4 regions of the Eubacterium limosum genome follow, and region 2 is predicted to be linked to each of the others. Evidence: riboswitches for the same ligand, from Rfam matches in the RefSeq annotation. Region 2 holds a riboswitch; each other region holds the start of a gene.
What was found. A riboswitch is a leader RNA that binds a small molecule or an ion and turns the genes downstream of it on or off. The one in region 2 is predicted to bind molybdenum cofactor.
Positions count from the first base shown of each region.

Region 1: another riboswitch for molybdenum cofactor. It lies ahead of B2M23_RS16035 (4Fe-4S dicluster domain-containing protein); the one in region 2 lies ahead of B2M23_RS06875 (formate/nitrite transporter family protein).
Region 3: another riboswitch for molybdenum cofactor. It lies ahead of B2M23_RS13650 (ABC transporter substrate-binding protein); the one in region 2 lies ahead of B2M23_RS06875 (formate/nitrite transporter family protein).
Region 4: another riboswitch for molybdenum cofactor. It lies ahead of B2M23_RS20380 (ABC transporter substrate-binding protein); the one in region 2 lies ahead of B2M23_RS06875 (formate/nitrite transporter family protein).

Region 1 covers NZ_CP019962.1:3,416,835-3,424,423, reverse strand. The annotation lists gene B2M23_RS16055 (NADH-quinone oxidoreductase subunit NuoF) at 1-50, opposite strand, end outside; gene B2M23_RS16050 (NADH-quinone oxidoreductase subunit NuoE family protein) at 47-535, opposite strand; gene B2M23_RS16045 (MoaD family protein) at 553-828, opposite strand; gene B2M23_RS16040 (aldehyde ferredoxin oxidoreductase family protein) at 899-2,695, opposite strand; gene B2M23_RS16035 (4Fe-4S dicluster domain-containing protein) at 2,698-3,168, opposite strand; molybdenum cofactor riboswitch at 3,298-3,411, opposite strand; gene B2M23_RS16030 (helix-turn-helix transcriptional regulator) at 3,590-3,805, shown strand; gene B2M23_RS16025 (helix-turn-helix transcriptional regulator) at 3,802-4,017, shown strand; gene B2M23_RS16020 (DUF3169 family protein) at 4,019-4,789, shown strand; gene B2M23_RS16015 (MATE family efflux transporter) at 4,835-6,196, opposite strand; gene fucO (lactaldehyde reductase) at 6,510-7,589, shown strand, end outside.
Region 2 covers NZ_CP019962.1:1,474,109-1,481,697, reverse strand. The annotation lists gene B2M23_RS06885 (class I SAM-dependent methyltransferase) at 1-528, opposite strand, end outside; gene B2M23_RS06880 (flavoprotein) at 671-1,207, opposite strand; gene B2M23_RS06875 (formate/nitrite transporter family protein) at 1,357-2,133, opposite strand; molybdenum cofactor riboswitch at 2,540-2,663, opposite strand; gene B2M23_RS06870 (PadR family transcriptional regulator) at 2,838-3,179, shown strand; gene B2M23_RS06865 (hypothetical protein) at 3,176-4,153, shown strand; gene B2M23_RS06860 (KUP/HAK/KT family potassium transporter) at 4,341-6,341, shown strand; gene B2M23_RS06855 (SAM-dependent methyltransferase) at 6,395-7,561, opposite strand.
Region 3 covers NZ_CP019962.1:2,913,219-2,920,807, forward strand. The annotation lists gene B2M23_RS13640 (ABC transporter ATP-binding protein) at 1-474, opposite strand, end outside; gene B2M23_RS13645 (ABC transporter permease) at 458-1,165, opposite strand; gene B2M23_RS13650 (ABC transporter substrate-binding protein) at 1,244-2,113, opposite strand; molybdenum cofactor riboswitch at 2,208-2,325, opposite strand; gene B2M23_RS13655 ((2Fe-2S) ferredoxin domain-containing protein) at 2,466-2,717, shown strand; gene B2M23_RS13660 ([Fe-Fe] hydrogenase large subunit C-terminal domain-containing protein) at 2,704-4,404, shown strand; gene B2M23_RS13665 (PP2C family protein-serine/threonine phosphatase) at 4,404-5,630, shown strand; gene rny (ribonuclease Y) at 5,739-7,283, shown strand; gene B2M23_RS13675 (TIGR00282 family metallophosphoesterase) at 7,529-7,589, shown strand, end outside.
Region 4 covers NZ_CP019962.1:4,334,277-4,341,865, reverse strand. The annotation lists gene B2M23_RS20400 (MFS transporter) at 1-513, opposite strand, end outside; gene B2M23_RS20395 (XdhC family protein) at 794-1,585, opposite strand; gene B2M23_RS20390 (ABC transporter ATP-binding protein) at 1,600-2,376, opposite strand; gene B2M23_RS20385 (FecCD family ABC transporter permease) at 2,376-3,383, opposite strand; gene B2M23_RS20380 (ABC transporter substrate-binding protein) at 3,448-4,488, opposite strand; molybdenum cofactor riboswitch at 4,479-4,613, opposite strand; gene B2M23_RS20375 (DHH family phosphoesterase) at 4,711-5,622, opposite strand; gene gpmA (2,3-diphosphoglycerate-dependent phosphoglycerate mutase) at 5,862-6,605, shown strand; gene B2M23_RS20365 (sensor histidine kinase) at 6,791-7,589, shown strand, end outside.

The DNA.
Region 1 (7,589 bases), 1.9 Mb from region 2:
CCATTGGCCCGGCAGCCGGTACCGCAGCAGACTAAAACGTTTTGCTTCATGCTTCTGCGCCCCCTTCCGAAAGCTCCCTGTACTGGTTCAATATCTCGGGCAGCTTTTCAAGCGTTACCTTTCCGTAATATACACCGTCGATCACCATTACCGGCGCCAGCGCACAGGAGCCGAGACAGTTCACGGTTTCCAGCGAGAAAAGCCCATCTCCCGAGGTTTCACCCGGACTGATGTCCAGCTCACGCTTAATACCGGTGATCAGATTGATAGAGCCTCGAATATGACACGCGGTTCCGTCACAGAGCTTAATGATATGCTTTCCTTTTGGCTTTAAGCTCAGCGCCCGGTAAAAGGTTGCCATTGAGTATAATGACGATAACGGGCAATCCAGATATTCGGCCAACGCTTGCATTCCTTGCTCTGGAATATAGTTAAAATGATGCTGCATATCCTGCATCATTGCCAGAGAATGCCGCTGGTCCCTGGGATATGCTGATAAGATTTTGTCGATTGATTCTTTTGTTATTTCCTGCATGGGCTCACTCCCCTTCCTCATCCTCCCGCAACAACGGGAAAAATTGCCACAGCACTGTTTTCGTTCAGAGGTGTCTTAAGCCCCTGCAAATGCTCGATATGACGACCGTCGACCATCAGGATAATCTCTTCTCCGGGCGCCTCCCCATCTGGACTTAAAACATGATTCCTGAAAGCATCGCCATAGGTTTCAGAGAGGGTATGCAAAAGTGTGTACATATCCTTACAGACCGGTACCTCTGCCTGACGGCAGCCTGTATAATTCCGGATGGTAGCGAAAAATTTTACTTTCATTTTAATCTCCTCTTTGCGTTATGATGCATGAAAGGAGACAGGGCTGTGCCCCATCTCCAGTATCTGTCGTTTAAAGTCCTAGCTCCTGAACTTTTTCCTCGGTTGGCACACCTTCCGTGCTCCAGCCGCGTACTTCATAGTATTCTTTCAGCATGACGTCAAGCTCAGCCACTTTGCCTTTTGCCGGGCCTTCCGGCAGGGCTTCGCGCAGCAGTCTTGGCGGCAGAGTATCCTTCTCAACACCTGCTGCAATATTAAACTGCTTTTCAATGTTCCAGATGCGTTCTCCTTTTAACAGGAATTCCTCATCCGTTTCATCTGAGCCTACAGCCTCGCGGTACTGCGCCGCAATCTCAGGCAGGCCGATGCCAAAGGTGGTGAACAGGCAGATGCCGCTGGAATCCACCGCTGCTGTGAGATCCTGGAAGGTCTTGAGAAGCGGTGCCTTGCCTTCAGTTACAAGCGGGTCCGTCTTTAACGGAATGCCCAGAACCTCGGGTGAGGTCAGGTAACCACGGACATGGCAGCCTCCACGGTTTGAGGTAGCATATTCAAGAGCCATCCCCTGGACAGCACGTCCATCATAAGCCGGCATTTCCTGTTTTTTAACAGACATGGACAGCTCTGGCGCACCGTGTTTTTCTGCCAGGCGGTACGAGCCCTGAGCCAATTCAACACCAAAGCCCTCCATTTTTCCCGTGAGTTCTGTCAGATCAACTACTGCCTGTGCGTCGCCAAAGGGCAGCGGACGGCCAATCTCTTCCTCACTCAGAAGTCCCTTTTCATAAAGCTCCATGGCACAGGCGATGGTTGAACCGAGTGTGATCGGGTCCATACCATACTGGTTACAGAGGAAATTCGCCTTGCAGATAGCAGCCAGATCATTGACACCGCAGTCTGCACCATAGGACCAGCCGGCCTCGTATTCCGGGCCTTCACCCATGGACTTAAATGGCCCGTCTGGTATTCTGGTCACACGGCCGCAGCCAATGGAGCAGCCAAAGCAGCCCTTGTTTTTAACCAGATAAGAATCGACCAGCGCTTCACCGGAGGTATCATCGGCTTTATCATAGACGCCGCCGTCACGCCAGTTGCGAAGCGGCAGACCACCGACTTCGTTGATCATATTGACCAGAACCTCTGTGCCGTAGGTCGGCAGGCCTCCACCGGTAACCGGGTGTTCCTTGAGCTTGGTGCGGGCATCGGTCATCGCTGCCATAAAGCCCTCAGGCCGCGCCACTGTTACCCCGCCGCTTCCGCGGACCACAACAGCCTTTAGCTTTTTGCTGCCCATTACAGCGCCCATACCACCACGGCCTGCTGCACGGTGCTTGTCATTCATGATAGCAGAATACAGGCAGCCCTGTTCACCGGTCGGGCCAATACAGGCGACACGTGCGCCTTCTCCGCAGGCTCCCTCCAGTGCTTCGGTCGTTTCATAAACGTCTTTGCCCCAGAGGTCTGAGGCGTCTCTGAGCTCCACTGTGTCGTCATTGATATACAGGTAAACCGGACGGTCGCTCTGGTTTTCAAAGATAATCCCGTCATAGCCTGCAAATTTCAGTTCGGGGCCAAAATGCCCACCGGAGTTTGAAGCACCAATGGTTCCCGTCAAAGGCGCCTTTGCCACGACCTCATACCGTCCGCTGCAGGAAGCAGCCGTACCGGTTAACGGCCCTGTCATAAAAATCATTTTATTATCCGGACCAAGCGGGTCTACCTGCGGGTCTACCTCGTCGCAGAAATATTTTGTACCCAGGCCACGCGCGCCAATAAAATCATGGGCGGCCTGCATGTTAAGCGGTTCCTTTTTGATGGTTCCTGCTGCCAGGTCAACGCGGATTAATTGTCCCATCCATCCATTCATCGTTATCCCTCCAATCCATAAACGTCTTTCAGCTGATCCGCAATGGCCTTCTTGCGTTCCATCTCAACCGCTTCGCCATAGACAATGGCGCCGGACGGACAGAACTTGGCGCATTTTGGATCGCCGTCACACAGATCGCATTTAAACACTTTTCTCTTAACCGGATTAAAGCTGATGTTGCCGAGTGGGCAGGCGTTCATACACATTTTGCACACGATACATTTTGCTTCATCCATAACAAACGCACCGTTTTCATTCCTTGAGATCGCGCCCACCGGACACACCTTCATGCAAGCTGGTTCCTCACATTGCATACACATCACAGGAATGGTTATGGCTGCTTTTTCATAATCCATGACTGTTACATTTGACAGTTTTGGATTAAATTCCTGATAGTGCCCAAAAGAGCAGACCAGTTCGCAGGTTCTGCAGCTTATGCACTTTTCAGGTTTAATCATGAGTTGTTTGCTCATACGCTTCCGGATACTGCTGACGCAGTACCCTCACACCTCCTTTGTGGTAAGTTTACAAAATGAGAATCGCTTTGTGTTTTGGAATTCTGGAAAACACAAAGCCCGCAGAAATAGCTTTGTATATAATACAAACAGTTTCTACGGGCTCCTTTGCAAAGATGGCAGACAACAGGGTTGCCCCTGTTACCCATTGGCTGAAAAGGCCCCGGAAGGGTCTTTCCAGCTTCAGAGCAATTCTATTGTTATCATTATCATAGCACATTTTCAAATCCTTGTAAACGTTCTTAAAATTTTTTAAAGATTTATTATGCTTTCATTTTTATTAAATTTTTGTTTGACAAATATTTTTGTCAATGTTAAACTATTTTTGACAAGAATATTTGTCAAGATGACAAAAATCATATACAAAGGAGGCCTAAGCATGCCCCTCGAAAACCGATTAAAAGAGTTCCGGGCCCGGGATAAAATCAATCAGTCAGAGCTTGGTAAGCTGGCCGGTGTATCCAGACAAACCATCAGTTTAATCGAACGCGGAGATTACTCTCCTTCCGTCACGCTGGCACTTAAAATTGCCCGAATTTTTAATACAACCGTTGAGGACATCTTTACCTATTCAGAAGAGGAGGAATCGCAATGAACACGCACAAAAACCACCTGAAAGATTACAGAATCCAACAAAAGCTTACGCCCGCACAGCTTGGCAAGCTGGCTGGTGTATCCAGGCAAACCATTGTTTTGATCGAGGAAAACCATTATTCTCCCTCTGTCCGGCTTGCCGCAAAATTCGCGGATATTTTTAATACCACCATCGATTCCCTTTTTACCCATACCCTCGAGGAGGAAAACTGACATGAAAGCAAAAGAAAGCAAACACATTTACCTTAAATTTTTTACCCTGATCATCATATGCGGCTTTTTAGGCGGGCTGGCTAGTTTCCTGCTGAACTATCCAGGCTTTGACGTTGTTGATAGCGTACAGCTGCTGCAAAACAATATTCTGGCTTACGGGCTTTATATTTCCTCTGCCGGTTCTGCTGTTTTAATGCTTATCACCGCGCTGTTTTACCTTTCAGCAAGAAACACTTACAGACAGCTGGAAACAAACGATTCGGATGCGCTCTATGAAAAAGCTGACCATCTCTGTGATACAGGGATAATCTTTGGCAATATCACGCTGATCTTCACCTTTGCTTTTTACGGTATCAATGTCAGCAGCATACACAATAGCAGCTCCACTTCCCTTTTATGGGCACTCGCGGCATTTTTACTGCCGATTATCTTCTGCGTTATTCTCCAGATTCTCTTTGTGAATCTGACCAAAAAGATGAATCCGGAAAAACAGGGAAACCCACTGGATTTAAACTTTCAAAAGGTATGGATGAACAGCAATGATGAGGCGGAAAAATTCATTCTCTACAAGGCTGCCTATAAAACCTTTCAAATTATGCAGATGGCCTTTCTCATTGTCATGATGCTGCTCATGTTTGCGGCCCTGACCACCCCCATTGGCGCGTTCCCCTTTATTATCATCGGTATTTTATGGGGACTGCAGAGCACACTGTGCTGTATCTTTTCCATGAATCTTCAAAAAAGTAAAAAAATAGACAGAGATGGCTGCTAAACCAAAAGGGAGGTACGTCGAAACGACGTACCTCCTTCGTTTTTGTCAGGCCTTCACGGCGTTCTTAATGCTTAAATCCATCCATTTCCTGCGTTTCCAACGGACTAAAAACATGGCGGCTCTCAGGATTTCATCACAGGCCATGGCGATCCATATCCCGACCAGTCCCCAGCCCAGTATAATGCCTAAAACATAACACAGAACCACCGACACAAACCATTGTGAGCTAATACCAAGGGCAATGGGAAACAAAATGTCATTGGCCGCCTGAAGTGAGCGGACCATCACCATATTTACCGCACGTCCGAGCTCCAGAAAAATATCGATGAACATCACCTGCTTGCCGAGGGCTATGACTTCCGGGTCTGAGGTGAAAAAACCAAAAATCTGATCACTGAACACAAAAAGCAGAAGCGCCACGCAGAAGGATACCAGCACAGATGACCGGAGTGTAGCTTTCACACGCCTGTCCGCGCTGTCATATTCCCTCGCTCCGATCATATAGCCTACTAAAACCTGGGAGGACTGGGAAATCGCATTGCTGTACAGGTAAGTGATCATGGCAAACATCACCGCGTACACACGGGTTGTAATGACCACCGCGCCGCAGAGATTCACAAATCCCATTGTCACGGTCTGGCTCAGCGTCCATGAAAGTGTCTCACCGCCCGAGGGAATCCCGATAAACAATAATCTTTTGAGCATCGCAGTTGGGAAAGGCCTCAATGTTTTTAAAGACATTCCCGGTTTGATTTTTTTAACGAACAGACAGACGACAATCACCACCCCGACAAGCTTGGCGATGTTGCTGGAGATGGCAGCTCCGGTTACACCAAGGGGGCCTGGCAGGCCAATGCCGTTAATCAGAATGTAGTTTCCACCGATGTTGAGCACATTCATAATAATGGAGACAAACATGGTTTCCTTCATCAGGCGGTTGCTCCTGAAAATAGCCGAAAAGGTCAGAAACACAGCCTGCAGAAAAAGACCCGCGCCAATGATTCGCGTATAGGCAACCGTTTCGGGCATAATGGTGTCTGGCACCTGCAGCATATGATAGATGGACTCTGTAAAAAACAGCAGAATCGCACTGATGATCACTGAGAAAATCAGGTTGACGATCAGTGCCAATGTATAGATTGTCGACACATTTTTATAATTTTTTGCGCCCATATTCTGAGAAACCAGAATTGTGGTAGCCAGTGATATGATGCTGAAAGAAATCAGCAGGACATTGATAATCTGGTTAGCGTTCCCGATGGCGCCCACACCAGTCTGTGACACCTGCCCCACCATCATCTGGTCCGTATTCCCCACCAGCATCTGCAGAAAAAGCTCCACAAAAATGGGCCATGTCAGCTTGAATAAGGATTCCTGTCTTGTATTTTCTGGAAAAGTTGTGGTCATTTTTACTCCTGTCATATAATAAATTGCTTTGTTATTATAGCATAAACAAGGGTCAGATAATGCTTCCAGTTTAAATTTGTGCACGTTTACTGTCATTAAATTATCAATTTTTAACCTTTGTGATTTTTCGTTTTGTTTTTCTTTCATTTAAGAGCAAAATATTTTCATTCTTTCCGCTTTGCAAAAACACTTGCCATTTACAGATGAAAACGTTAATAAATATTTGCATCAAATGAACATTAATCTATCTTGAGAATTTTACGAAAATTGAATAAAATAATATTAATTTTATTAGTTAAGGGAGATTACTATTATGGCAAATCGATTCGTTCTAAATGAAACATCATATCACGGCAGCGGCGCAATCAATGAAATTGCAACCGAAGCAAAGGCGCGCGGCTTTAAAAAGGCCTTTGTCTGTTCTGACCCTGATTTGGTGAAATTTAATGTGACAAAAAAGGTAACGGATATTCTTGACGAAGCAGGACTTGATTATGACGTTTACTCTGAAATCAAACCGAATCCCACCATCGAAAACGTACAGACTGGTGTTGCAGCCTTTAAGGCTTCCGGCGCAGACTATCTGATCGCCATCGGTGGCGGCTCCTCCATGGATACCGCAAAAGCCATTGGTATTATCATTACCAACCCTGAATTTGAAGATGTCCGCAGTCTGGAAGGTGTTGCCCCGACAAAGAATCCCTGTGTTCCGATCTTTGCCGTTCCAACCACTGCCGGTACCGCAGCAGAAGTCACCATTAACTACGTTATTACCGATGTCGAAAAGAAACGTAAATTTGTCTGTGTCGACGTACATGACATCCCGGTCGTTGCCTTTGTAGATCCGGACATGATGTCCAGTATGCCAAAGGGTTTGACCGCTTCCACAGGTATGGATGCCCTCACACACGCCATCGAAGGCTATACAACCTTGGGTGCCTGGGAGCTTTCAGATATGTTCCACTTAAAAGCCATTGAGATCATCGCACGTTCCTTAAGGGGTGCTGTCGAAAACACTCCTGAAGGACGCGAAGACATGGCACTCGGCCAGTACGTCGCGGGAATGGGCTTCTCCAATGTCGGTCTCGGCATTGTCCACTCCATGGCCCATGCCTTGGGCGCTGTTTATGACACGCCACACGGTGTTGCCAACGCGATCCTTTTACCCTCCATCATGGAATATAACGCGCCTGAAACCGGCGAAAAATACAGATACATCGCGCAGGCCATGGGTGTTGAAGGCACTGAGAGCATGTCTCAGGAAGAATACCGCAAAGCCGCTGTGGATGCGGTTCGCCAGTTGTCAATCGACGTCGGTATTCCTCAGGATTTAAAGGAAATCGTCAAGGAAGAAGATATTCCTTTCCTCGCACAGTCCGCATTTGATGATGCC
Region 2 (7,589 bases):
CACACCGTAAAACAAAGCATCGTGCACATGCTTCAAGCTGGGGTTTTTGGCCCAGCAAAGAATAAAGACATATTTATTTGCCAATGCATTCAGCTTGATAAGGTCAGCGAGGGCTGTTGTCCGTGACGCGATGACAATATCATGCTTTTCGATATTCTCACCGGGCTTTACATCATCCCAATTCAAAAGCCTGGTGGTCAGATTTGACACACCGGCAGCGTCAGCGTTTTCCTGGCACTTTTCCAGCATTTGCTGCGCCACATCCAGGCTCGTGACACTTTTCGCCATACCGGCGATCGGTACTGAGAGCCTGCCAGGTCCACAACCCACGTCCAATACTGTATCTTCCTTTGTAATAATCAAAGCGTCCAGCTGATTCTGTGTATACTCTCTTTCCAGCTGCGCCATTTTATTATACATTTGCGCAACCGACCCCCACATTTTAGCAGGATCACTATCCATGGGGCCTGCCTTAGCTGCTGGATGGCTTAATTCTGAAATTGCTGCCCAATTTACTAATCCATTCATAATTTCACCGCATTTCCTGTTTTACCGGATCATTTCTTTAGTTGATTCTGAAAACATTTACTTTTACATTTTATCGCTTTTTTTAAAAATTGTCCATACAGTTTCCACTAAAAACAATTTTTTACCCTACGTTTTCCATTTTCTAAACTTCTGTCATTTTCTCCAATACCTTGATGATCGTCTGGAAAATCTGATCATTAGAAGGCATACGGTTAGGCGCTCTGCCCTCCCCGTTTTCAACAAAAATACAGCCATCTTCCTTCAAAGTCTGGATATTCCGCTGCACGCTGGGCTTGCTATACATCATCGGATTGATATTATTTGCAAACACAATGGGCGCTGTGGTGGAAAGAATAGTCGTCGTCAGTAAATTGTCCGCTATGCCATTGGCTGCTTTGCCGATAGTATTGGCGGAGGCTGGAGCGATCAGCAGCAAATCAGACTGGTCGGAGGTTTTGTGCTCAGGATCCCATACCTTTGGTTCCTCAAACTGGTCGATTTCAACAGGATTCCCCGACGCGCGCCGCAGTGGAAGCGGTGTAATAAAATTAAGGGCATTCGGGGTTAATATCACCTTTACCTCTGCTTTTTCATTTCGCAGCATCCGGATAAGTCCAGTAATCTGGTCAACCGGCGTACACGCCGTAATCCCAATGGTTATGTTTTTTCCAATCAGCATTTTCATTTCTCCTGTAAACATTTAAATTTTCTTATTCATTATAGCACAAATAGATCTGAACTCATAAGCCGCTCTTAAATTTATATAAAAAAGACCCTTTCATATATAAAAGGGTACTTTATCATTATTTCCATTCACTCGTTCACTCTTTATTTTTTGTAAATATATGCATAATAGTAAACACAAGGCACGATTATGGCACCGCCGATAATATTGCCGATTGTGACAGGCAGCAGATTATTCACAAACATCTGTCCCCAGCTGACATCCGCACCCAGGAAAATCCCAAGAGGAATATAGGTCATATTGGCAACACTATGTTCAAATCCTGCAAAAACAAAAAGCATAATCGGAAACCAAATCGCAAAAATTTTACCGATCATATCCTTTGCCCCGGCCTGCATCCAGCATGCTAAAACAACCAGCATATTACATAGAATACCGCGGATAAGCGCTGCTGAAAAAGGCATCCCAACCTTTGCCTGTGCAACGGCCATCGCTTTGTCCAGCACTGCATCTGCATAAAGGCCGCTTTTAGCCAAAACAAAAGCCAACAGGATTGATCCGATTAAATTTCCTATATAAACAATCACCCAGTTCGTCAGCATTCCCTTGATGGTAATTTTTTTATCCATCAGGGCCAGTGTCATCAGGTTATTGCCCGTAAACAGCTCCGCACCGCATAATATTACCATCATCAGGCCTGCCGGGAAAACCGAAGCGCCGATAAACTTAGCAATCATGGCCTCACCTAAAGCGCCTTTACCAATGCCTGTCGCCAGCAAAAAACCATGGGCGCCAAAACCAATAAAAACACCCGCAAAAATGCCGAGAAGCAGCATTTTACCGATGGAAAGGGAGGCCTTTTTTACACCATTCCCAACCCACACATCTCCAATCTCCGCCGGAGAAAGAAAACCATTCATTTCACACACCTCCTGAATGTTTATTCCAAAATTATATCATAGCTTTAAACTTTGTTAAAGTGTAAATTTTTATTCTTTTTAGACTATTTTTTATATTTATAGGATAAAAAATGGCTATAAATTACTATAACATTACTTCCAAAGGGATTATAATTGATTAAATATCAAATATACTTATATATCAAAACACAAAAAGCAGAACCGCATGGTCCTGCTCCATTCAGCAAAGGATTCAAACGGCTGCCGAGGATGCGACGGCCGTTTGACTTGGTAGATTATATAGCTTAGTGCCTTTTGTTCTCAATGACAAAAAGCAGCAGGAGCTCATGGATAAAATAACCATTTTTTTGAAAAATCAATAAAAAAGGGCATACTTCTCCCGTGTCGAAATATGCCCCTGAAAATTTTCAGGAATCATCTGCATTCTTCTCAAACACGGAAAGCATATCCGTTTCCAGACATACTCATCGGTCCCCGGCCATGGGGGCTTCACTTCCTTTAGGCCTTCGGACTCGAATGCGGTTATTTTTTTGTTTATTTCTTCCAGATAAACTGAAATTAATGCTACGCTTATTATAAATCATTTCCATCATGAAGTCCAGCATTTTCTCACAGACATTTTCAAACAAAATACTGTATAGTATTGACATACTGTATGTAACACACTATAATGTGATTAACAACAAATAAAGGAGGCCTGCCATTTGGATAAGGATAGTGTTTTATCAAGTATGGTATCCGAGCTGCGCCGGGGAACGCTGGTTCTCTGTGTACTAAGCCAGCTAAAAACACCTATGTACGGCTACAGTCTGGTAAATACACTCAATGAAAAGGGTATTGCGGCAGAGGCAAATACGCTCTACCCGCTGCTCAGACGCCTCGAAAGCCAGGGGCTTCTCGAAAGCTCCTGGCAGACAGACGGACCAAAGCCACGAAAGTACTACCAGACGACTGAATTCGGCAATGAAATTTGCCAGCAGCTAAAACAACATTGGGATAAAACAGTCAACAGCATAAACCAGATTTTTGAGGAGGAAGAAAAATGAAAAACGAACTGATTGATCGGTATGTCTACGCGGTTACAAGGCGGCTGCCTGCCCGACTGCGAAACGATATTGATAAAGAACTGCACTCGCTCATTGAAGATATGCTGGATGCCCGCTGCGGTGGCCTGATGCCAGAAGATCGTGATGTCCGGGTCATTCTCACCGAGCTGGGAACCCCGTCTGAACTGGCCATGAGATATATGCCTGAAGGCCGCGACCACCTTATCGGCCCTGCCTATTACAGCCAATACAAAATGGTTACTGGCATTGTTCTGGCTTCTGTGACCTTCGGGCTTGTCCTTTCTGGATTTATCTCATTTTTCACAGACAGCAGTGAAGCTTTGTACTTCACCCTTTTCTCATGGATCGGTACACTGATCACTGGCCTTATCGCTGCTTTTGGCGCAGTCACTTTTATTTTCGCGGTCTTTGAACGAAAAAACATCGCCCTTAATTTTGGCGGCAGTGAGCTTGACAGTCTTCCCCCGGTTCCAGAAAAGAAATCGGTCATTCCAAAGGGAGAGCCCATTGCCGGTATCATTTTTTCTGTGATCTTCTGTGTAATCTTTCTGGCCGCTCCTCAGATTATCTGCGCAAAATTCGGTGCGGATCAGCCCTTTATCCCTGTGTTTAATGTAGACCTCATTCACCAACTGTGGTATATCTTTGTTGCTCTCACCATCCTCGGTATTGCGAGGGAGAGTTTTAAGCTCTACGAAGGTCGGTACACTAAGAGGCTGGCGATCGTCACCGTTGTCACTGATATTCTGAGCGCAGCTCTGACCTTAGTCCTTCTATCCAGCCAACAGATTTTAAACAGTGCTTTTATCGCAGGGGCTTCCCCCATCTTGTCAAACGAGGTAATCACAGGCATTTTAACTTATTTTAACCTGTTCTTTATGGCAGTCATTCTTTTTTGTCTCCTCCTTGATATGGGTGTCACCCTGTTCAAAGGCTTCTGGTATAACCGTTAAGGAATTGCATCAGGCCCGGCAGATTCTGCCGGGCCTGATGACTTTATGACTTTTCATAAATTTCTTGTTAAAAATATATAAATTTTCTGATAAAAGGGTATAAGTATTCGAAACATTCGTGTCCGCAGTTTCTTGCAACACGGAGGTTGTCTTTTTAATACACCAAGAGGAAAAGTAGAGGATTAAAATGAGACACTTAAAAAAATCGACAGAAATTCCTGTTAGCCTGGGCGCTTCCATTGTAGCCCTTGGCGTCGTCTACGGTGATATCGGCACTTCGCCGATGTATGTTATGAAGTCTATCATTGCCGGTAACGGCGGGCTGAACTCCATTGATGACAACCTGATCCTTGGGGCACTGTCCCTGGTAATCTGGACCGTCACGCTTCTTACTACGGTTAAGTATGTCCTTATCGCGCTCAAGGCCGACAATCACGGTGAGGGCGGTATTTTTTCGCTGTACAGCCTGATCAAAAAATACAAGGCCTGGCTCATTGTCCCTGCCATGGTGGGCGGCGCGGCGCTTTTGGCCGACGGTATTCTCACCCCGGCTGTCACGGTTACAACAGCCATTGAAGGCCTCCGAAGTCTGCCGTTTATCTACCGTTTTTTGGGCGACGAGCAGAGCCGTATTGTCATGATTACGCTTGCCATCATAGCGCTTCTGTTCTTTGTCCAGCGGGCTGGTACCAAATCCATCGGTAAGTCCTTTGGCCCGGTCATGACTGTGTGGTTTCTCTTTTTGGCCATTTCAGGCATTGCCAACATGGCTGGCAACTGGGAAATTCTGAGGGCTTTTAATCCTCTCAGAGGCGCCGCTATTCTGTTCAGCCCGAATAACCAGGCCGGCGTCATGATTCTCGGCAGTGTGTTCCTGGCGACCACCGGGGCTGAGGCGCTCTATTCAGACATCGGCCATGTGGGAAGGGGCAATGTCTATGCCAGCTGGCCCTTTGTCAAAGTCTGTCTGATTCTGAACTATCTGGGCCAGGGCGCCTGGCTCATGGCAAACAAGGGGAATACCACACTGGGCACTTTGCCTGATCTCAACCCTTTTTTCCAGATGCTCCCAGACAATATCCGTATTTTCGGCGTGCTTCTGAGCACCCTGGCAGCAGTTATCGCATCTCAGGCTCTCATCACTGGCACCTTCACATTGGTATCTGAAGCGATCAGCCTTGACCTTATGCCGCACATGCGCATCACCTATCCCTCTGAAACTAAGGGACAGCTCTATATTCCCCTGGTCAATCTGGTCATGTGGCTGGCCTGCAGCGGCGTCATTCTTTATTTCCGTTCCAGCGCGCGGCTTGAATCTGCCTACGGGCTGGCCATTACGCTGACCATGCTCATGACCACGCTGCTGCTGTTCATGTATCTGCGCTGTCTGAAAGGTCTGAGAATCCTTCCTTTTATTTTTCTTGTCTTTTTTGGCGGGCTGGAGGGGACCTTTTTTCTCTCAAGCCTTTCAAAATTTGAAAGCGGCGGTTATGTGGCGCTGCTCATTGCGACGATTCTTTTTGCGATTATGGCGGTATGGCACCGTGGAACAGACATCGAGCGCTCTCAGGCCCTTAAGCTGCACATTTCGGACTATACCAACATGTTTGGAGATGTTCACAGAGACAACAGGCTCATCACAGTATCGGATAATCTGGTCTACCTGATGAATGAAACCGAGGGCGACACCATCGACCGCGACATTTTATATTCTATTTTTGACAAAAAGACAAAACGGGCCAGAGCCTACTGGTTTGTCAGCGTCAGTGTGACCGATGAGCCCTACACCCGGGAGTATACCGTTGACAGCTTTGGCACAGATTATCTTTTCAGGGTAAAGCTGTACCTCGGCTTTAAAGTAGACCAGCGTATCAATGTCTATCTGCGCCAGATTGTCGGCGATCTGATTACCAGCCATGAGCTCCCGCCACAGCAGCGCCGGTATTCCATCGGCGACAACAGCACTGTCGGGGATTTCCGGTTCTGCATTCTGCGCAAAATGCTGGTACCCGAAAGTGACATTCATCCCTCAGACTGGGCCGCTGTTTCCTTAAAATATATGATCCGCCGTGTCGCCGGTTCCCCGGTGCAATGGTACGGCCTGGAAAACGCCTCAGTGATTGTGGAGTATGTGCCGCTCTTTATCAAAATGAAAGCGTCCAACCCCCTAAAACGGGTAGACGAATGACCCAGTTTCAAACAAAAAAGAGAACCGGAATTTTACGGTTCTCTTTTTAATTTTTAGTACCATCTGGTCATTGGCAGGTCGTTATTCACGCCCTTGGTCATCAGAATCTGGCTCAGGTCAATGATGCCATTGTGGAAGGTTGCTGCGCAGGAGCAGAGGTATAAATCCCACATACGGATAAATTCATCGTCAAACATTTCGCGCACCTCATCCAGATGCTCTCTGAAACTCTTGTCCCAGCAGAGCAGGGTCTTGGTATAATGCCGTCTGAGGCTTTCCACATCAATGACGTAAAAGCGACGCGAAGCAGCCAGGCTGATCATTTCTCTGAGTGACGGGATCATGCCGCCCGGGAAGATATACTTCTTAATCCACGGGTCACCCGGATGTTCCTCCAGAGCACTGATATAATGCAGCAGAAAGAGCCCTTTGGGGTTCAGCACCTTATCCGCGCAGGACAGGAAAAGATCATAGTTGTCTCTCCCCACATGCTCGACCATGCCTACGCTGACAATACGGTCAAAGGTTTTTCCATATTTTGGCAGATCCCGGTAATCCATCAGCTCCGCTGTCAGCTGGCCTTCCAGCCCTTCCTCTGCAATGCGCTCGCTGAATTTCTTGTGCTGCTCAAGACTCAGGGTAATGCCCACGCCGTTGATTCCGTATTTTTTGGCGGCCTCGATCAGGAGGAATCCCCAGCCGCATCCAATATCCAGAAGGCTCATTCCTTCTTTCAGGTACAGCTTTTCAAGGATATAATCGACCTTATTGACCTGAGCGTCATAAAGGGTATCGTTTGGATTTTTAAAATAGCCGCAGGAGTAGCTCAGTGTATCGTCCAGCCAGAGCCTGTAAAAATCATTGCCGATATCGTAGTGGGAGGATACCTCATCCTTTTGGTTTTTCTTGGAGTTCGAGGTGAAGATCAGCTTTTTCAGGGCAGATTTGTCCAGAGAAAATTTATCCATCTGGCCCAGAAGCTGGTCAAGCGCCTGAAAAAGGTCGCCTTCCACTTCGATATCGCCGCGCATGTAGGCTTCGCCCAGTGCCAGCGAGGTGCTGCGCCTGAGCTCCTTTATGTCCAGACTTTTGTTAAACCGGACTACGAAAGTCGGCTCGCCCTCGCCCACTAAAACTTCCTTTCCGTTTATTTTAATCAAAAACGGATTTTCATCAAATTTCTTCAAAAATTGAATCATCAGATTGTCTTCAAGCTTCATATTCATTCTCCTTAATATTGTCATAGCT
Region 3 (7,589 bases), 1.4 Mb from region 2:
GGCGGTGGGTTCATCCAGAAGCAGGGTATCCGGTGAAAAGGACAGCGCGCGGGCCAGGGCTGTTTTCTGGGATTCGCCGCCGGAAAGCTTTTTGGCGTTCTGTTTTGCGATCTCCTCGATTTTAAATTCTTGCAGCAGCCCCTCGACGATGGGAGCGGCAGCAGCTTTTCCGTACTTGCGTATTTTCAGGGGGTAGGCGATGTTATCATAGACCGACATGGCAAAAAGGTAGGGGGTGTGGCTGGCATAAGTCAGCTTTTTCAGCACAGCTTCATCACCGGGGAGGCCGTTGTAGGTGATGGCGCCGCTGGTGGGCGCGAGAAGCCCGGCGACAGATTTCATCAGCGTGGTTTTTCCCGAACCGTTAGGGCCTAAAATCCCGTGAATTTTCCCGGATTCAAGGCACAGGCTGTCCAGTGACAGGACGGTTTTTCCGTGATAAGTTTTGGTGAGTTTATCAATCGCGATTTGCATAAGGATCTCCTACCATATATTTGTACAGGATTGAATTGGTCACAAAGGAGATGACCAGCAGAATAATGCCCATGGCGATGGAAACCGCGTATTCGCCCATGTTATTGTTCATGGCAATAAAGGTGGTCATGACCCGTGTATAGTTTTTGATATTGCCGCCCACGATCATCACAGCGCCGACCTCGGATACAGCCCGCCCAAAGCCGGTGACCAAAGCGATCATGATGCTGGCCTTAAGCTCCCGGATCAGCAGGAAGAGAATATCCCGGCCGCCAGCCCCAAGGGTTTTTCCCATGGTTACCACAACCTGGCCGTTGACGGTGGTGTCGTTAAACACAATGCCCATAATAATAGGCGTAACGAGGATCACCTGGGCGATGATCATGGCGGTGGGCGTGTACATGAGCTTTAAATGCCCTAAGGGGCCGGAGCGGGCGAGTACCAGTGAGGTGAACAGGCCGATGATGACCGGCGGAAAAGACATAAAAGTGTAGAGCAGCCGGGATACGATCCGCTTTCCCCTGAATTCCTTAATGCCGAGCAGGATGCCCAGGGGCACGCCGAGAACGGTGGAATAAATGGTGGAGGAGAAGGATACGTATAAGGAAAGCCCGACAATCTGGTAGATTTCCGGGTCGCCGGAGATCAGCAGATGGAAGGCCTCGATGAAGCCATTGATAATATAATCCATAGGAAACCTCGTCAGTCTGTCAATTCAAAATCAGCGCCCGAAAAACGGACGCTGACAAATTCTAAATTCAGTTAATGCTTATTTGCTGGCGTTTGGCACAAAGGTTGGTTCGCCATTGATTTTATAATCGGCGATGGCCTTTTGCGCTTCGTCGCTTAAAATCCATTCCTGGAATTTTTTGGCGCCGTCGGTATTCAGCTCAGCACTGACCTTGTCAGGATTGACGACAATGACTCCGTACTGGTTATACAGGTTATCGTCTTTTTCCACAACAACCTCAAGATCCAGATTATCCTTCATATTTAACCAGGTAGCGCGGTCAGACAGGGTATAGGCTAATTTTTCATTGGCCATTTTCAGGGTATCGCCCATGCCAGAGCCGGATTCGATGTACCAGGGCTGTCCTGCCGGGGTAACGCCTGCTTTTTCCCACAGGCCCAGCTCTTTGGTATGGGTACCGGATTTGTCGCCTCTGGATACAAATTCAGACTGGGTTTCAGCAATGGTCTGGAAGGCTTTTACCGCGTCGTTTGGAGCGACTTCTTTCAGTTTTGCCGGGTCATCCTTACTGCCCAGAACAATGAAGTCATTGTACATAACGTCAAAACGTTCGATGCCATAGCCTTCCTTGACAAAATCCTCTTCCTGAGATTTTGCATGAACCAGAAGCACATCGGCTTCTCCGTTTTTGCCCATTTCAATGGCTTTACCAGTTCCAACGGCCACAACCTTTACGGCAATGCCGGTTTCCTCTTCAAACTTGGGCAGGAGCACATCAAGCAAACCGCTGTCCTGTGTGCTGGTCGTGGTGGCCATAATGATTTCACCGTTGGAGCCTGGCTCCAGCTTTTCGGTTTTAGCAGTATTGTTGCTGCTGCATCCTGCCAGGCCGATGACCATGGCCAGAGTCAGCAGCGCGGCCAGAACCAGTGTCAATTTTTTTTTCATTTCTCTTCCTCCTTGATAATGAAAATTAAATATATAAAAGAATAATCTTCTATACCATTGTAATTTGCGAGGAGGAAATAAACGCAGACCGCACGTTTAGTTTACCAACTATCCTTCTCACACTGGAAAGCACAGCCGTTTCCCGCTGCACTCTGACGATTTTGAATCCATGGATTGACTTTAGGATAAAAAATTCGGATAGATAAATCTTTAAAACGATTTCGATATGACTATTTTAACAGAAAATGGCGAAGAATTCAAGCGGCAGTACTAATTGACAAGGGCTGTCAGGCGTGCTAGGATTAATCTGTCAGAAAAACACAGGGATTAGAACAATATTGAGGAGTAAAAAATGAAAGAAATACATATTTGCATTGGCAGTGCCTGCCATGTCAAGGGTTCCTATCAGGTGGTACAGCGCTTCAAGGAGCTGGTGGCCGAACGGGGCCTCGAAAATGAAGTGGAGCTGATGGGTACCTTCTGTCTGGACGCCTGCAGCGACGGGGTGGCTGTCAAGGTTGACGATCATATTTATACGGTTAAGCCAGAGGGCGTGGACCAGCTGTTTGACCAGATAATGGAGGGAAATAATGGGTGTCATTAATTTTACAAAGGCAAGCTGCCGGAATTGCTATAAATGTATCCGATACTGCCCGGTAAAGGCCATTAAGCTAATGGACAATCAGGCTCAGATCGTTGAGGACCTGTGTATTGGCTGCGGTAACTGTTTTCGGATTTGTCCGCAGAATGCCAAATATGTGGCCAGCGATGTGGACAGCATCAGGCAGTGGCTGGAGGAAGGGCCGGTGGTTCTGAGTTTGGCGCCGTCCTTTCCCGCCGGGTTTAATGCAGAAGACCCCCTGCAGGTGCTGAGCGGACTCCGGGCTTTGGGATTTACAGTGATTGAGGAGACCGCCATTGGGGCAGAGCAGGTCTCAAAATACTATGCCAAGGATTACTGGGGGACAAAACGCCATGTGATCACAACCTCCTGTCCGACAGTTAACATGATGATTGAAAAATACTATCCCGATGTGGTGGAATACCTGAGCGAGGTGGTATCTCCCATGACCGCTCACGGTATGATGCTGAAGGAAAAGTATCCCAACGCGAAAGTTGTGTTCGCAGGGCCCTGCATCTCAAAAAAGATGGAAGCCGTCGACGCTGCCAGGCCGATCATCGACGGAGTGCTGACCTTTGATGAGCTGGATGTGTGGTTTAAGGAAGAAGGCATTAATGTATCCGATATGCCTACAGGCGGCTTTGACGCGGCTGGCTGTAATGTGGCGCGGTTCTATCCGCTGGCCGGAGGTGTGGAAAAAACCAGTATACCAGGCGTGCAGGGCGTCCGGCGGGTCATAAAAATTGATGGCCTCAAAAACTGCCGTGACTTTCTGGATGATATCGGTAAGCTGGAGGGCCAGTACTGGATCGAAATGAACGCCTGCGTCGAGGGCTGTGTCAACGGCCCGGGCAATACCCACAGCCCTCTGGTCAAGTATGAGCGGATCGAGCGTGTGACAGATTACATTAATAATAATGCCCGCAAAGACCCGGAAGCAGCTGAGCAGGCGCCGGATTTCAGCCGTGGCTTCGCTGTTGAGAAGAAGGACCCCTTTGCGGGTGTGCCGGAGGAAGCCATTGAAGAAATTCTGCGGCAGACAGGAAAGTTCACCCCGAAGGATGAGCTGAACTGTGGTACCTGCGGTTATGACAGCTGCCGTGAAAAAGCCGCGGCAGTTTACTGCGGCATGGCGGAGTTAGACATGTGCCTGCCCTTTATGCGCAACCGCAACGAGGCCATCTCTAATCTGATTATCGCGTCGACACCAAACGCCATCGCGGTGCTGGACAAGGATTTCAGGATTGTTGATTTTAACGGGGCGGCCGAAAAGCTGTTCAAGACCGCCAAAACCGATGTGCTGCACAAAAATTTCGTTGAAGTCTTTGACTACAACCCGTTCAAAAAGCTGGACAATGTCGAGGGAAATTACTACAGCGGCCGGGGACTCTACACCCGCGGCAATATCCATTTTATGGAAATTCTGACCTATATCCCAGGACAGAAGATGTACATGGGAATATTTGTGGACATCTCCAGAGAGATCAAAAAGGAACGGGCATACCAGAAAATGCAGGAAGAAACCCTGGACATGGCCCAGAAGGTCATCGACAAGCAGATGCGTGTCGCCCATGAAATCGCAGAGCTGCTGGGTGAAACCACTGCCGAAACCAAAGTTACACTGACCCGGCTGCAAAAGGTTGTAGGAACAAGAGAGGAAGAACAATAATGGCTTTTTTTGTCGATATTGCCCATGACAGCATCAATAAGCACCATCAGGAGCTGTGCGGTGATAATGTGGAAATCCGCATCAACGATGAGAGCGTGATCGTTGTTCTGGCCGACGGGCTTGGAAGCGGTGTGAAGGCCAATATCCTGGCGACCATGACCTCCACCATTGCGGCGACTATGCTGGAGGATAAAATGTCGCTCAAGGATGTGGTAGAGACGTTGGAGGCCACCCTCCCGGTCTGCCAGGTTCGGAAACTGGCTTACTCGACCTTTACCATCGTCCAGGTTTACTGGAAGACCCGGCGGCTTTATATTGTTGAGTTTGACAATCCGCCCATTGTCTACATCCGGGACGGGGAAATATTAGAGCTTGAGCGCCACCCCATCGAGTTCCAGGGCAAACAGATCTACGAAACCACCATGAAAATTGAGGAGAATGATGTTCTCGGCTTTTTCAGTGACGGCGTGATCCACGCCGGGGTGGGAACCCTGCTCAATTTCGGATGGCAGTGGGAGGACGCGGCCGACTATCTTCTGGCACGCACCTATGATGAGAAAATGGTCACCTCAAAGGATATCTCCATGCGGATGATAGAGACCTGCAACGACCTGTACGGCGGCGAGCCCGGTGACGACACAACGGTTGTGGTGATGAAGGCCGAGGAGCACCAGTATGTGACGTTGTTCTCAGGTCCTCCTCTGGACCGCACCAAAGACCAGATGATCAGGGAGATTTTGGACGAAGCCAAAGGCACAAAGGTAGTGTGCGGCGGCACCGCCAGCAACATTGTGTCGCGGGAGTACGACGAGAAGATCGATATTGATCTTGACACCATGTCGGAACGGGTACCGCCGGTTGGCCGTATGAAATCCATTGACCTTGTGACCGAAGGGGTGCTGACCATCCAGGAAACAGTCAATATCATTGAGGATTATATCCACAAGCGCCGGGGTCATGAAGTCTTTGAGGGAAATAACGGCGCGTCCATTCTGGCAGATCTGCTGGTAAACCACTGCACCCATCTCGATCTGATTCTGGGCAACTCCATCAACCCGGCCCACCAGAACCCGGATTTTCCCGATGCGCTCAGCTCAAAGTGGAAGATCACCCAGCGGCTCATCGATTTGCTTAAGGAGCTCAACAAATCTATCAATATTGTGTACGTGTACACAGCCGGCCTGCGGGCCGGCTTGTTTAAGTTGTACTTAAGCGGTAAAATATAAACTTCTAACATAGCATTGATTCTTGACACTAAATTCAAAAAAGTATAAAATAGACTTTATAATGAGTGTCTAAAAAAACAATAATAACAAAATATTTACTTTAGGGAGGTGAATGTTATAGACATATTAACTATATGCTTAATCGTTGGTATAGTCATTGCCTTTGGCGTTGGGTATTTTATCCGAAAAAACGTTGCTGAGGGCAAGATAAATAGTGCTGAAGAAACAGCCAAGAAAATCGTAAACGATGCAGTCAAAGAGGGCGAAGCCCAAAAGAAGGAAATGCTGTTTAACGCCAAGGAGGAATCCTTAGCTTTAAAGGAAGCCATTGAAAAAGATAACCGCGAGAGACGCGCCGAGCTCCAGAAAACGGAAAACCGTTTGATCCAGAAGGAAGAAAACCTGGATAAGAAAGCGGCGAATCTCGAGCGCAATGAGGACAAGCTCGAAAGAAAAAACAAAGAGCTTGATAAGAAACAGGAAAAACTGGACAGCCTCTATGAAGAACAGGTCAAGGAACTGGAACGTATTTCAGGCATGACCTTTGAGGAAGCAAAACAGATTTTACTGGATGATGTTGCCAAGGAAACCCGCGCCGAAGCGGCGGTAATGATCCGCCAGATCGAGGCAGAATCCAAAGCGACAGCAGACAAAAAGGCCAAAGAGCTGATCGCGCAGTCCATTCAACGCTGTGCGGCAGACCATGTGGCAGAAAATACCATTACCGTGGTCAACCTGCCAAATGATGAAATGAAAGGCCGTATTATTGGCCGTGAAGGCCGTAACATTCGTACACTGGAAACCTTGACGGGCATAGACCTGATCATTGATGATACGCCGGAAGCCGTTATTCTTTCCGGTTTTGATCCGATCCGGCGTGAAGTAGCCCGTTTGTCACTGGAAAAACTGATTATTGACGGACGAATCCATCCAGCAAGAATTGAAGAGATTGTAAAAAAATCTCAAAAAGAAATGGATGCTCAGATCAAGGAAGTTGGAGAACAAGCCTGTTTTGACACAGGTATCCACGGATTACATCCCGAAGTTGTCAAGCTGTTAGGACGTCTGAAATACCGTACCAGCTACGGCCAGAACGTGCTCAAGCATTCCATTGAGGTTGCCCACCTGGCAGGTCTGATGGCCGCTGAGCTGGACGCCAACGTTAAAATTGCAAAACGCGCAGGTTTGCTGCACGATATCGGTAAAGCCATCGACCATGAGGTTGAAGGAAACCATGTCGAAATCGGCGTAAACCTGTTAAAGAAATACAAGGAAAACAAAAATGTGATCCACGCGGTAGAGGCCCATCACGGCGATGTGGAAGCCACAACCATTGAGGCTGTGCTTGTACAGGCTGCTGACGCCATCTCGGCCGCAAGACCCGGCGCCAGGAGAGAAACACTTGTCTCCTACGTGCAGCGGCTGGAAGAGCTGGAAAAAATCGCCACCTCCTTTGATGGTGTCGAAAAATCTTTTGCAATCCAGGCTGGGCGTGAAGTGCGCATAATGGTCAAGCCAGATTCTGTCAACGACGATGATATGATGATGCTGTCTCGTGATATTGCCAAGAAGATTGAATCTGAAATGGAATATCCAGGGAATATCAAGGTCAACGTCATCCGAGAAACCAGAGCCGTAGAGTATGCTAAATGACGCTGAGTCCAAATTTCAAAGAAATTTGGCAGCGAACAGGAGTGTAAGCGGGTGAGCGGCAACGAAGCTAACGCAGATGACGAAAAAATCATCCTGAAAGGATGGAAAGATTTTTGAGGAATCTGTGCTCCGATGTAGAGTCCAAATTTCAAAGAAATTTGGCAGCGAAGCGATTAAAAACTAAAAAGGGGAGGGGCAAAGCCCCTTCCCTTTTATTTATTCATGAAAAGAAGACTGGAGTAACGATGAAAATATTAATGATTGGCGATGTGGTCAGCCGGCCGGGGAGAACGGTGCTCAAGGAAC
Region 4 (7,589 bases), 1.6 Mb from region 2:
GCGGAAGGCTTCGACATCGCCTGATCCCGAGAGGCCTGCATAAATACCTGAGGCAATGAAGCCGAGGGTCATTCCAAGAAGCCCGTTAAAGGCAAACATGAAACCATACATTTTCCCCTGCTCATGTTCTTCACCAATGGTGTGGGTGAATTTTACAAAAGCGCCGTAGAAGGTACAGACAACCGTGACAGCAAAGCCCATCTGGATAGCCAGCATGATTGGATAGCTGGGAAGGGTGGCCATCAGCAGAATCAGGGCGCCGGTTCCAAAGCTTGAGATGAGCAGCAATGGTTTGAGCGGAAAACGGTCAGATAAAATACCAGCGATGATGTACATAAAAACGGCAATAATACCAAAAACCGTGATCAGCATCCCAAGCTGACCGTCGGTATAGCCGAGGGCCCCCTGCATGGCTTTGTAGTAGTAGGTTGAAAACCAGGGCATGACGTTTTGGGAGGAGTAAAGCATTCCCATAAAGAACATGAGAATATAACGTTTTTTCTTAAGGTCCATTGTTTCTTTTCCTTTCTAAAAAAATGATTCAGATCTCTGATGCCAATATGTAATGCAAGATGTGTGCCATAAAACAAGATAAAATATAAAATTACGAAAATACAGGGTAATAAAGGGGTTTTAAAAAAGAATTAGAAAATAAAAAAGAATAAATTACAAAAAATACTCAAAAGTGAGTCTGAAATGAATCGAACTTTCACAAAAACAACTCAAAGGCCAATGGACAAAAAATAAAAAACCGGAGACCAGACTCCGGTAAAAATTTTTCAACGATATAGATTTAGAGATCCTTTAAATGTACGCCACTTCGTTTATATTTGACTGCCAGCATTTCAGCGATAATAGAGATGGCGATCTCCTCAGGCGTTTCACCACCAATATCCATGCCGATGGGCGCATAGACGGCTTCCAGCTGTTCATTGGTAAAGCTCTCAGAACGAAGCTTTTCATAAACCGCTGCGATTTTTTTACGGCTGCCAATCATCCCAAGATAGGCGGCTTTTTTAGTAAGAGCTGCCGCAAGCGCTTCTTTGTCAAAACGGTGACCATAGGTGGTAATGACAATAAAAGCCCCGGCGGGAATCGTCAGAGCCATCATCCCTTTATAGAAGTCCTCAACGGGTACGTAGGTATCTGACAGCAAGATGGCATCTCCGATCTGGTCCTCCCCGCGGGTATCAACCAGTGTGATATCAAAGCCAGCCAGTCGGGCTGCTTTCATAAGGGCAGTCCCAACGTGGCCAGCGCCGCAGAGAATCAGACGCGGTCTTGGGTTTTCAACCTCAATAAACACCGAGAAGTCACCTCCGCAGACCATGCCGCTTTCGTTGTTCAGGGTATAATCCTTAATGGCGTTTTCTCCATAGCGGATACATGCCTGGGCATCCTGTATGGCCAGCAGCTCTGAACTGCCACCACCAATGGTGCCGATGCTGTTGCCATCCGCAGTTACCAACATTTTACCGCTTTTTCTGGGGACGGCGCCATCAGCCCGGATAATCGTGACAACCGCGTAAGGTCGCCCGGCTTCCTCCAGCTTAAGCTGTTCTTCCAGTAATTTTTTTGGATTCATGGTAAACCTCCATTTTATAGTTTTGGTGCAAAGCAGACCCGGCGGCCAACGGAAGTGATTTCCTCAAGCCGGAGGTCTATACCGTAAAGATGGTTGAGAAATGGCTCGGTTAATACCTCTTTGCAGTCGCCAAAGGTAAAGGTACCATCACGTTCCAGAACAGCCAGCTGATCGCCCAGGAGCAGCGCATGGTCTGGATTGTGTGTGGTCAGAGCAATGCCGTAGCCCTGAGAAGCCATTGAGCGGATCGTTTTAAGAACCTGAATCTGATTGCCGTAGTCCAGATGGGAGGTGGGCTCATCCATCAGGATGAAGGATGGCTTTTGAGCAAGGGCCCGTGCAATGCTGACCTGCTGCCGTTCACCGCCGCTGATCTCGTTGTAGGGCTTATCTTTGAGTGCTGTAATACCCATTTTTTCAAGCGCGGCCATAGCAGCGTCAAAATGAATCTGCTTTGGCCGTTCAAAGGTACCGATGTGAGGCGCGCAGCCTGTCACCACATAATCCAGAACAGAATAGGAAAAGGTGGGGACAATGATCTGTGGCACATAACCGATTATTTTGGCAATCTTCCGGTGGGTGAGCGAGTCCATGTCTCTTCCATCAATGAGGATGCTGCCCTCTGCGGGCTTAAACAGACCGGCAATACAGTTGAGCAGCGTCGTTTTCCCTGCTCCGTTTGGCCCGAGGATGGAAATTACACGGCCAGAGCTAAGGGTAAAGCCAATGTTTTTTAGCAGAGGAGCGGATTCATCGTAAGAAAAAGACAGGTTTTCAATCTGTATCTTCATCAGCTCACCTTTGCTTTCTGCCGGTATAAAAGCCAGGCAAAGAAGGGGGCTCCGATGAGTCCTGTCAAAACCGAAAGCGGAATTTCCAGAGAGGTGGCGGTCCGCGCAATGGTATCAATGAGAAGAAGAAAAATGCCGCCCATCAGCATGGTTACCGGTAAAGATTTAATATGGTCAGAACCGGCCAGCATTCTTGCAAGATGGGGCATGATCAGCCCAATCCAGGCGATGGTTCCGCTGATACAGACAGCGCTAGCTGTCAGCAGGCTGGCGATCAGGATGATGACCCATCGGATTTTCTTGACATTAACCCCAAGGCTCTGGGCTTCAATGTCGCCAAAGGAAAGGATATTAATCCGAAAGGAGAGGCTCAGCAGGATAAGTGCACCAACAGCAAAGACAGGCAGCACAGAGAGAATTTCATGAACTTTTATGGAAGACAGACTGCCCATCTGCCAGAAAACAATGGCGGTGAGGTCCGTATCATTTTCAGAGGTGAATTTCATAAGTCCGAGGATTGAATCCATAAAGCCGCTGGTGATGATACCGGCAAGCACCAGGACAAGGTTGCTCTGGTTGCGCAGAAGCTTTGGAAAGGTCATGGTCATGAGCATGGCGATGATGCCAAAGGCAAAGGCAGACAGCTGGCGCGCAAGCATGCCGCCGCCCAGAAGAATCGCCAGTGCCGCGCCGACACAGGCACCCTTGGAAACGCCGAGCAAATCCGGTGATACCAGCGGGTTTTTGAAAATGCCCTGATAAACCGCACCGCAGAGTGAAAGCACTGCGCCGATGCTGACCGCGGCAATGACACGGGGCAGCCGAATGACAAAAAAGACGTTTTCCATAGCCAGATTCCCCGGCACGCCTGTCATTTTAGTCTGGATGGCATGGAGCATATCCTTGGGATTAACTGTATAGCGCCCCACACAGCAGGCAATAACAATGAGCGTGAGCAATATAACCGTCAGTATAATAATGAGATGTCGATGTTTTGTGTTCTTCATAGCAGATAAAATGAAAGGGCCGGCAGGCAATCGTAAAGCCCGCCAGCCCGGAAGACCTCAATGCTTATTGAAGCCCAAGCTGTTCCTTGGTAAAGGTTTTGCCATAGACCATCTGATAGAAGGCATCGACATCCTTCATAAAATCATCTGAGTTGTAAAGATCTCCGTGGAGATTATTGGCTGCCCAGCAGACACCCAGTACAGAGGAGGCAGTGGGGTAGTCCCACGGCTCCAGGGAGGATGGAAAAACATAAACGGCTTTGTTCTGAACCGCTTTGATACTGGTCCAGGCTGGGTCATTCAAGATATCGTCCACCTTATATTTGGCGTAGGAGGGTACCCAGATGATGTCGGGATTCCAGCCTACAATCTGTTCAATGCTCACATCGGCAAATTCACCTTTTTTGTCCAGACCGCTGACCGCATTGGTGCCGCCAGCCTTTTCGATAATATAAGTTTGAATCATGGCGTCAGGCGCAACAGTGAGAGAGCTGGTGCCGCCTAAAAACAAAATGGATGGCTTTTCTGAAGCAGCACCTACCTTTTTGCTGATGTTGTTGATTTTATCATCGATAAAGGAAGTGATCTCTTCAGCCCGTTTGTCTTCACCCAGAGCCTTTCCCACAATTTTTAAAGAGTTCGTGACTGTGTCAAAACTTTCATCATTGGGGAGGGCAACCACTGCAGGAACATTAACTTCGGCAAACTGGTCAGCCTGACTGGCAAAACGCTCAGGCAGAATAGCGAGGTCTGCGCCTAATTCCATAACGGTTTCCATATTGATGTCTTTGCCCTTACCAATTTGGGGAAGGTCATTGTATCCGTCGATTACTTCCTCATACAGGCCACGGGCCATGTCCTTGTTGCCAAAGCCGGCAATGTACTTTCCGCCGCCGCCAATGACAACTGCGGTATTTAGGGATGGATTATGTGTTCCCACCACCTTGGTCGCCGGTGCGGTAAGAGTAACCTCGCGTCCAATGGCGTCTGTGACCTTGATTTCGCCGAAGGTTTTGTCGGATGAGGCGTCCTGCTTAGGGCTGCAGGCAGTCACACTTAAAATCAAAGTAAGGGCCAGAATCATACATAGCAGTTTTTTTTTCATTTTTTACTCCTTTTCAAATACGGAAGGTAAAGCCGTTTCCAGCATTACCCTATCGTGGCAAAACCATGGACAGGTGATTTTGGAAGCCTGTATTTAGGTTAAGGCCATCAGAGTTTGTTCAATAAATCCATTATAGCATGGTTTGATAACGTTTTAAAGAAGAAAAAATAAAAGCCCCCGGTCCTGTGACAGAAGCGGGGGTTATAGAAAGGTAAATTTCGATTAAGGGTTCACAAGCTCATTCAGCAGTTTAGGCAGCTTGTCTTTGATTTCCTCGTCTTTAAACTGACAGGTACCGACCGCTTTGTGACCGCCACCGCCGTATTTCAGCATTAAACTGCCAACATCGATATCGGAGGTCCGGTTTAAAACAGAATAGCCAACAGCGACTGAACAGCCCAGTCCGCCTTTGCCACTGACAATCCAGGCTGAGATGTTCTGTTCAGGGTACATGCTGTAAATAAGAAATCGGTTCCCTGTATAAATAGGGTCTACGCCACGCAGGTCAGAAATGATAACATCACCATCGGTACGGGTATATTTGCTTACCATTTCCTTGAACCTGGCTGTCTGCTCAAAATAAATTTCGATACGCTCCTGGACATCCGAGAGGTTTAGAATCTCATCAGTGGACATGGTGCGGCAGGCATCAATGAGCTTTTCCATCAGCTGGTAGTTGGAGATGGTAAAATTACGCCAGCGTCCAAGCCCGGTTCTCGGGTCCATTAAAAAACCAATCAGTATCCAACCTTCAGGGTTTTGAATTTCATCAATGGTCAAATTGCCGGAGTCTACCTTGTCGACTGCAGCCAGCATTTCATTGAAGTGTGAAAAACGTTCCTCACCGCCATAGTATTCATAAATAATTCTCGCACAGGATGGTGTAATACGGCTTTCACCTTTGTATTTGCCTTCAAGCTGGTTGCGCTCAAACTCACTGGAATGATGGTCAAACCAGAGGCCGCAACCCTCCACAAAGGGGACGTTTGCCAGACAGTCATCTTCGTTGATCTCAACCAGGCCATCCTGTAAGTCTTTAGGATGGGCAAATTTCCAATGATCAATGATTCCGGCTTCCTTGAGCAGTGCGCCACAGACAAGGCCGTCGAAATCAGAACGGGTAATTAATCTCATAATATTAGCTCTCCCTCTCAGATATTATAATTATCAAAATTGATGTTTTATTGCTTGTATGTCAATTATAGTTGATAATACCAGGGACTTCAACTTGATTCTAAAATAAAATTTAGATAAAGATAGGAATAAATCTCTGCTGTGAAAATAATGAGTATAAAAAGGAATCATTTTTGAAAAATATGCAATTTTCAGAGACTTTTGGGTATAATTATTTAAAAGAACAGGAGATGATAAAGATGAAGCTTGTACTTTTAAGACATGGTGAAAGTGAATGGAACCGCCTGAACCTGTTTACAGGATGGACGGATGTAATTTTATCGAATAAAGGTATCAAAGAAGCTGCAGACGCTGGTAACATGTTAAAGGGGAAGGGCTATGATTTTGATATCTGCTACACCTCTTTTTTAAAAAGAGCAGTGGATACCTTAAATGTGGTTCTGGATACCATGGACCGTGCCTGGCTGCCGGTTGTAAAGAACTGGAAGCTTAACGAACGCCATTATGGTGCCTTGCAGGGCCTGAATAAGGCGGAGACAGCAGAGAAATACGGAGAGGAACAGGTCAAAATCTGGCGCCGCTCCTTCGATGTCCGTCCCCCGGCCCTTGAACCGGATGACCCCAGAAATCCGCAGCTGCAGGAACAGTATCGAAATGTGGAAAAAAGCGAGCTGCCTCTGGCAGAAAGCCTGAAGGATACCATCGCCCGTGTCATCCCTTATTATGAAAATGTGATCAAAAAGGATATGCTGGAGGGAAAACGTGTTCTTCTGGTAGCCCATGGCAACTCGATCCGGGCACTGGTCAAATACTTTGAAAACCTGTCAGAGGATGAGATCATGGGCGTCAACATTCCAACCGGTATTCCTCAGGTCTATGAATTTGACGATGACTTTAATATGACAGACCACTATTATCTGGGAGACCAATCCATCATTGAAACACGAATGAAAAAAGTGGCTGAGCAGGGAAAAGCAAAATAAAAAAACAGAGAAAAACGGTGCTCAGGAAGTCACCGTTTTTTTGACGTGGGAAGACAATGCGCTGCCTTCTAAAGGATAAATGGTATGACCATTTTAAATGCTGGTTGAATGCAGTGACGGATTCACTTTGCATCTTGGACTCTTTTTCGTTATAATAGAATCAAAAGTAAGGGGAGGAAACAGACATGGATGCACTCAGTTTATGGAAAATTATTATTACCGCACCCTTTGGCATTGTCTACTTCCTGCTTTTATCAAACTGGCGTTTTTCAAAAACCAAAACCTTTCTGATTACCGGAGCGGGAATACTCGGAGTCATTATTCTTGATATTTTAATGGAGCTCAGGCTGCCATATACTCTGAATGATCTGGAGTTTCGTCTGCTGCATATTGTTATTGCTGTTGGTTTTAATATTATCCTGTCCCGTTATAATGATGCGAGGACCTTTTTCTCCTTTCTTATGTCGTGTACCTTTGTGGCGATCCAGGATCTGTTCTGCGGTATCTTAGCACCGTATATGCCAAATGGTATCGGTCAGCTTTTAAATCAGGTATTGATTTTTCTGGTGATAATACTGGTAATCATAAAATTTATCCGGAATCCGCTTCTTGAGACACTCGAACAGCTGCAAACAGGTTGGATACGCCTGTCGTTGATCCCTATTTGCCTGCTGCTTTCGTTTTTAAATGTCGCTTCCTATCCTGCGCCGTTAAATGAACGGCCCGAAAACATTCCGGCGGCCAGTGGTCTCTGTGTCGCTATTGTTTTATATAATGGAACCATCTATACGATCCTTAAGCAGCAAAACAGCTATTTTCAGAGCACGAGGGAGCTTTCCTCCATGCAGCTTCAGGTGACATCCCTCAAAAAACACATGCAGGGCATTGCTGAGAGCGAGGAGAATCTCAGAATTTTTCAGCATGATCTCAGGCATCTTACCAGTGCGTTGACTGTATGTATCAAGACAGGGCGTGACGATGAGG